3 regions of the Oleiphilus sp. HI0079 genome follow, and region 3 is predicted to be linked to each of the others. Evidence: predicted binding sites of a transcription regulator. Region 3 holds the regulator's gene; each other region holds the start of a gene.
What was found. Region 3 encodes FliA, which starts transcription of late flagellar genes. Its sites were predicted from a motif close to CTAAAGTTNNNNNNNNNNCNGCCGATA; they were not measured.
Positions count from the first base shown of each region.

Region 1 (2,275 bases), on a different contig from region 3:
AGAGTACCAGCACCAGTGAGCGCCTCACGTGTATTACCGATTGCACCAGCCGTTGCGCCCGAAAACGTGCCCGCTTCGAAGCCTGCGTTATCAATATCACCAGTGTTCGACGTGATGTTGATGTCACTGCCATCAAGGCTAGAAAGCGAATAGTTACCAATGTAAGTGTTACCCGTTGTTGCCGCGCCGCCTGAAGTACCAAGACCAGTCGCCAGACCAAGAGTACCTGCTGCCGCACCAACGATCGTAATATTACGACCATCTTCTGCAACTAAGTCGATACGTGCGCCTGCATCAGAAGCGACAACAGTTGCTGTCACGCCAGTCGCGCCCGCTTTATCGTTAATGCTCTCAGCAACACCTGACAAATCGTTGAAAGCGTCACCCGACGCAGACTTACTAAGAGAAATGGTTACGCCGTTGATGTCTATATCGGTCGCTGCAACCGCGCCAGCACCATCTGCAACATCTGTACCTTCAGCCGAGTTAGCTAAAACCGTTGCAACAACACCTGTTTGATCGCTAACAGCGTTAATGGCATCTGCTTTCGCGATCGCACCTGAAGAAGCATAACCTGTAGACTGTGTATCTACAGCACCATCTGAAGCGCCAATCGCTACACCGTTGATTACGATATCGCCAGCAACCAACGCAGTCGATGCGGTACCCGTAAGCGCCGTTTGATCTGCTGTTGAGCTGATGCCAGATGATTCTGTCGCGCCAAGCGTCTCGGTGCCGACTGAACTAAGTGAAATATTCACTTCGTCGCCGACATTCGCGCCAACCTGGAAGTTTTTGTTCTGGAATGAACCGTCAAGAAGCTTTACGCCGTTAAACGAAGCATTCGATGCAGTACGATCAATTTCTTCGATCAGCTGCTGTGCTTCAGCGTTTAGAGATGCACGCTCTGAATCACCGTTCGTTCCGTTCGCAGATTGAACTGCCAACTCACGCAAACGCTGCAAGTTAGTGGTTATCGACTCGATAGAACCTTCCGCTATCTGCGCGAGAGATACGCCATCACCAGCATTACGCGAAGCAACACTCAACCCTTGGACTTGTGTATCTAGCCGGCTAGCGATCGAAAGGCCCGCTGCATCATCTTTTGCACTGTTAATACGCAAACCAGAAGAAAGGCGTTGAAGTGCAGTATCTTGAGCGGACTGTGATTTATCCAAGTTACGCTGAGCGTTCAAGGATGCAATGTTTGTATTAATTATTTGAGGCATATCGTCTCTCCTGTTGAGCAATCTGCTGTTCTACATCGTAGTTCAGACTGCAAGAAACTTCTCGATAGTCGAACTAGTTGAGATGTTTAACGGCACCCAAAAAAATAACTTTACCTAAAACGGCAAGTATATTGTTACGGAGTGTTAAGACGTGTTAAAAGCGGCAAACGCGTGCCGAAAACACGCCATTATATATCCTAGGCCTTTCACGCACTCCGGACGCAAAAAGATATAACTTATTGTTTTGCAATGACTTTAATCTACTAAAAACTTATCTGGCACACTTTTAGCTTTCTTCGATACAAACGGCCGCTTTGTAAGACATCTGCCGAAAATGAATTCGAAAATGCCTGTTTGTATGGCGAGAGGGGAAAACCATGCCACAAATAATTAATACCAACATCGCGTCAATTAACGCGCAACGTAACCTGGATAAGTCGCAAGGTGAAAACCAACAAGCATTGCAGAGACTCTCTTCAGGGTTGCGGATTAATAGCGCCAAAGACGACGCCGCAGGCTTGGCAATTTCAACGCGCTTCTCTGCCCAAGTTCAAGGCCTGTCCGTAGCGATCCGTAATGCAGGCGATGGCGTTTCACTCGCTCAGGTTGCTGAAGGCGCCCTTGGCTCGATGACCGATAATCTATTGCGAATTCGAAGCCTTGCACTGCAGTCTGCAAACGCGACCAACGGTCAGCAAGAGCGTGTCGCGCTCAACGAGGAGGTGCAGCAACTTAAAGCTGAGATACTTCGCGTTATAGAGCAAACGCAATTCAACGGCACGAAGTTGCTCGATGGCACCTTCAGCGATGTGACTTTCCAGATTGGCGCAAACGAAGGCGAAGACGTGAGCTTCGGCATCGAAGGCACAAACTCGAGTCAGCTCGGCGTTTCACCTGCTGATGGTATTTCTTCTTCACCTGGCAGCACTGCCGCTACACCGCCTGTTGCTGCTTTGAGTGCAGGAGATCTCGTTATTAACGGGATCGCCGTTGGCGCATCATCAGGCACAGACGATGCATTCTCGAGCAGCAACAATGACTTGTCT
Region 1 is NZ_LWFT01000584.1:15,302-17,576, forward strand. Features, by position in the region: gene A3750_RS09920 (flagellin) at 1-1,229, opposite strand, end outside; gene A3750_RS09925 (flagellin) at 1,607-2,275, shown strand, end outside.
Region 1: a site for FliA is predicted at 1,317-1,343, ahead of A3750_RS09920 (flagellin). Genes of this name have one in related genera too.

Region 2 (2,275 bases), on a different contig from region 3:
GAACTCAAACAAGAACTCATCGAAGAGCAGCAAGATCTTGCCGTGCAACAAGCACGACTGAATCAGCTCAAGCAATCCGAGCAAAGCATCAGCACACAGCAAACGCTCTATCTCGCTGAAAAACGCAAACAAACATTGGCTGAGCAAAACGCCTTACAAGTCCAAAGCGATGCCTTGTCCCAGCAAGTGACCAAAGCAGAACAGCGCTTAACGCACTATACGCTTATCGCACCGATCACAGGGCAAGTGCAACAACTCGCGACCACCACCATTGACGGCGTTGTGCAAAGCGCCCAACTCTTAATGCACATCGTGCCGCGCGACAGCGCACTCGAAGTCGAAGCGATGATTCAAAACAAAGACATTGGTTTTGTGCAAGAAGGCCAGAAAGCCGTAGTGAAAGTTGATACCTTCAACTTCACCAAATATGGTTTGATCGACGCGCAAATTAGTTCTATTTCGGACGATGCAATTTCAAATGACGCTAGTAATACGCTGCAGAATGAACGCCAAGGGCTCGTCTACAACGCGCGAGTGACACTCAACCAAGACAAGCTGCTCATCGAAGGGCGCGAAGTGCGCCTTTCACCAGGTATGTCAGTGACAACAGAAATCAAAACAGGCCAGCGAAGGTTGATCGAATTCTTCCTCTCGCCTTTGTTGAGGTATAAACAAGAAAGTTTGGGGGAGAGGTAAATGCAGGGAATCGCTAAGCTATTTTGGATTGGAATTAAAGGGGACGCATTTATTTAATTTGCTGCGCCGTACAACAAGCACCATTAAATCAGCTCACACGTAAGCAAAGAACTTAGGTACAGCTCTTTCTTCTGGCATAAAAACCCGCTCGATAGTGTTTTTTTATACTTAAAGACTCTTAGCTTTGCGCCGATAAACTACGATACCATCAAACTCTATCCTTGAACTTAGCGGGGCAGGAACTGACATGATCTCTTTTCTAAATAATCTTTTTCCAGGGATTGGTTCGGATCAGGTTAAAACACGCGTTTCTGATAACGATGGACAAGCGCGTCCGTCAGACACGGCAACGCTGTTCTCGCAGGGTTTAAAGCGCGGTCTTGGTGTTGATGTTCCGCCATCTTCGGCCAACGACCCGGGCGATAAAATCTTTGATGTTCAAGCGGTGGTCGATACGGTTTCAGGTTTTATTGAGCAAGCGATTTCCAAGCGGCGCGACGAGGGTGCAACGCAAACTGAGCTTGATGATCTCATCTCTCAGGCTCGTGAAGGCGTGACGCAGGGCTTTCAGTTGGCGCGAGATGATATCGACCGCGTTGGCCTACTCAGCGATGATCTCTCTGATAATATCGATGCGGCAGAGCAGGGCATCAATACACGCATTGATAAGCTTGAAGACACTCTTAAACCCGCTGACGAAGGTGTGCTAACGAGCCTTTCGAGCACGGCGTTCACTGAAGGTCGGCTTTTTGAAAGATCGCGCGCTAGTTTTCAGTTTGAGCTGAAGACGCAAGAGGGCGATCGTATCCAGATTTCTGCGCAGGAGTTGTTTCAGCGTAAAGCGCAATTTAGCACCATTGAAACCGATAATGCTTCTGCGACGAGCTTTGAGTCGAGTACGCGATACTCCAGTGCATTTTCTATTTCGGTTAAGGGTGATTTAAACAATGACGAGGTGGCGGCACTGGATGCATTATTGGTTCAGGTTGCGGATATTAGTGACTCGTTTTTCGCGGGTGGCATTGAAGATGCGTTTAATCAGGCCTTGTCTTTGGAGTTTGATAGCTCCCAGATAGCGCAGTTTAGTCTCGATCTAAAATCATCTAGTTTGTCTGTTGTTGAGCAAACTGAAGTGCGCACTTCGAAGCTGAGCAATCGCATTCCGGAAGAGTATCGCCCACCACAATTACCGCCGGGTTTGCAGACATTGCTGGCAGATTATGCCCAGCAAGTGGAAGAGCTACTGGAATCTGCAAAAGCGTTTAGTAACAAGGTCGGATTACAAGACTCTGGCGAGTCGTTGGTGCAAAACCTGCAACGTGAGTTTGATCAGTCTGTTGGACGTTCTTATGGGCCGTCTGTAGGTCAGGGTAATGGAAGGAATGATTTCTTTGATGCCTTGTTAGCGAAGCTCTCGACCTAAGAGGGCGAATCGTTTGACGGGTGTTTTGTTGAGGAACACAGTCATGATGCACTGTGTTCTGAATGCCTGTTGCTTATAGCCACTTTCGAATTTTTTGTTCTAGTACCTCGGGTGTAATGGGTTTGGCGATGTAGTCGGACATGCCTGCGTCTAAGC
Region 2 is NZ_LWFT01000124.1:2,315-4,589, reverse strand. Features, by position in the region: gene A3750_RS01800 (HlyD family type I secretion periplasmic adaptor subunit) at 1-696, shown strand, start outside; gene A3750_RS01795 (DUF5610 domain-containing protein) at 944-2,119, shown strand; gene A3750_RS01790 (ATP-binding protein) at 2,193-2,275, opposite strand, start outside.
Region 2: a site for FliA is predicted at 865-891, ahead of A3750_RS01795 (DUF5610 domain-containing protein). Genes of this name have one in related genera too.

Region 3 (2,275 bases):
AGATATATCTCCCCCGTCTACCGCCTCTTTCAGTTTGTTAGCCTGTTCTTTTAGGAGAAGTTCAAAACCATCGACATCTTCAATATTGCTCGACGCTCCTGAGGTAGAAGTTTGTTCAGTCATAAGCACTCTTTTAGGCGTCGATACGCTCAAAAATCTTTTCGATTTTCTCTTTAAGCACGGCAGCGGTGAATGGTTTTACAACATAACCATTTACGCCTGCTTGCGCGGCAGCAACAATCTGATCGCGTTTTGCTTCAGCCGTCACCATGAGAACTGGGAGTGTTTTAAGGTCATCATCAGCCCGAACTGTCTTGAGCAATTCAATGCCCGTCATACCAGGCATGTTCCAGTCCGTCACTAAAAAGTCATACTTACCGGTTTTAAGCATGGGCAACGCAGTATTGCCATCATCTGCTTCATCGGTATTAGTAAACCCCAAATCTCTCAGTAGGTTTTTAATTATTCGCCTCATCGTAGAAAAGTCATCTACCACAAGGATTTTCATATCTTTATTCAAGTCGACCTCCAATGCTGTCGAAACCTCATATTAGCGCTTCAAACCCTACCCTGAAGTCTAGCCTTTGTTATCAGTCTAGCCAGTTTTTTTACTGCCAAATCAATAGCTTTATCGCATTTAATTAAAATCAGAGTTTTATTCGACCCACTCATGCATACGGGACTTTAAACGCATCGTTGCCTGAGAGTGAATCTGGCTAACACGTGACTCGCTGACATCTAGTATTAGTCCAATTTCCTTAAGATTCATCTCTTCTTCATAATAAAGTGACAAAACAAGCTTCTCACGCTCTGGCAACCCCTCGATTTCACCAGCAAGCGCATGCTTAAACGCATGCACGCTAACGGCTTCACTTGGTCGATCATTCACAGCTGAACTTTCAAACTCGTGGCCACTTCCCTCTGTGTTTTCTGCTAACTCATCCAGCGAGAAAAGCTTGCCAGCGTTGCTATCTTTGAGACAGGTGAAGTATTCATCTAATGTCATTTCAAGCTCTGCGGCGACATCTTCATCGCTCGCATCACCACCTGTGCGAACTTCAACCTTCCGAATGGCTTCCGCGATTCGTCGCGCATTCCTGTGGACCGAACGCGGCACCCAGTCACCTTTGCGCACCTCATCCATCATCGAACCGCGAATACGAATGCCCGCGTAGGTTTCGAAAGTCGCGCCATGGCCTGACTCGAACTTCCCCGCCGCTTCGAGCAAGCCAATCATTCCGGCCTGAATTAGGTCGTCCACCTGAACGCTTGCAGGCAAGCGAGCCATGAGGTGATGCGCAATGCGCTTAACCAGAGGCGCATGCGTAACGATTAACTCTTCTGCGTATTGCGTTTCGTTTTCGTTATACATCTAAATTAACAATAAAAAACCGAGACAGCGTCCCTATTACCATCCCGGTTTCCGAATAAAGGTGATCGTAAGTGTTTGGAGTAACTTAAGCCTGCACCAAACGCTCTACAAAAAACTCCAAATGCCCTCTTGGAGTACTAGGCAAAGGCCATGAATCGGCTTTTTGCGCAAGCTGCTTAAAAGCAATGGACGCCTTTGCTCTAGGATACGCTTCAAGAACAGGGCGCTGACGCTGCACCGCTTTCTTGACATTCTCGTCAAATGGAACGCTTCCTACGTACTGTAGAGCAACATCTAGAAAACGCTCTGTAACGGTCGTTAGCTTCGAAAACAAATGTCGCCCCTCTTCTGGAGAGCGGACCATATTGGCCAGCACTCTAAAGCGGTACATATCATAGTCGCGATTAAGCAATTTAATAAGTGCGTAAGCGTCAGTTATGGATGTAGGCTCATCCGTCACCACAACGAGCACCTCTTGTGCTGCGCGAACAAACGAAACAACGCCGTCAGATATTCCTGCAGCAGTATCAATAATCAAAACATCAAGGTCTTGAGAGAGTTCGCTGAACGCATTGATCAGCCCCGCATGCTCCATGTGGTTTAGCGCAACCATTTTCTGGGTGCCAGAAGCAGCAGGAACAACTTTGACGCCTTTCGGCCCTTCGACAAGAATATCTCGAAGCGATAACTCACCAGACACAACATCCGCGATGTTGCCTTTAGCGGTAATCCCAAGCAGGACATCGATATTGGCAAGCCCCAAGTCGGCATCTAGCAATATGACTCGTCGACCTAACTCAGCGAGTGCAATAGAAAGGTTGATCGAGACGTTGCTTTTACCCACACCACCCTTTCCGCCGGTTACAGCGATAACTTGAACAGGGCTAGAATTCGCCATACTTA
Region 3 is NZ_LWFT01000502.1:14,113-16,387, forward strand. Features, by position in the region: gene A3750_RS06535 (protein phosphatase CheZ) at 1-123, opposite strand, end outside; gene cheY (chemotaxis response regulator CheY) at 134-520, opposite strand; gene A3750_RS06545 (RNA polymerase sigma factor FliA) at 656-1,372, opposite strand; gene A3750_RS06550 (MinD/ParA family protein) at 1,458-2,270, opposite strand.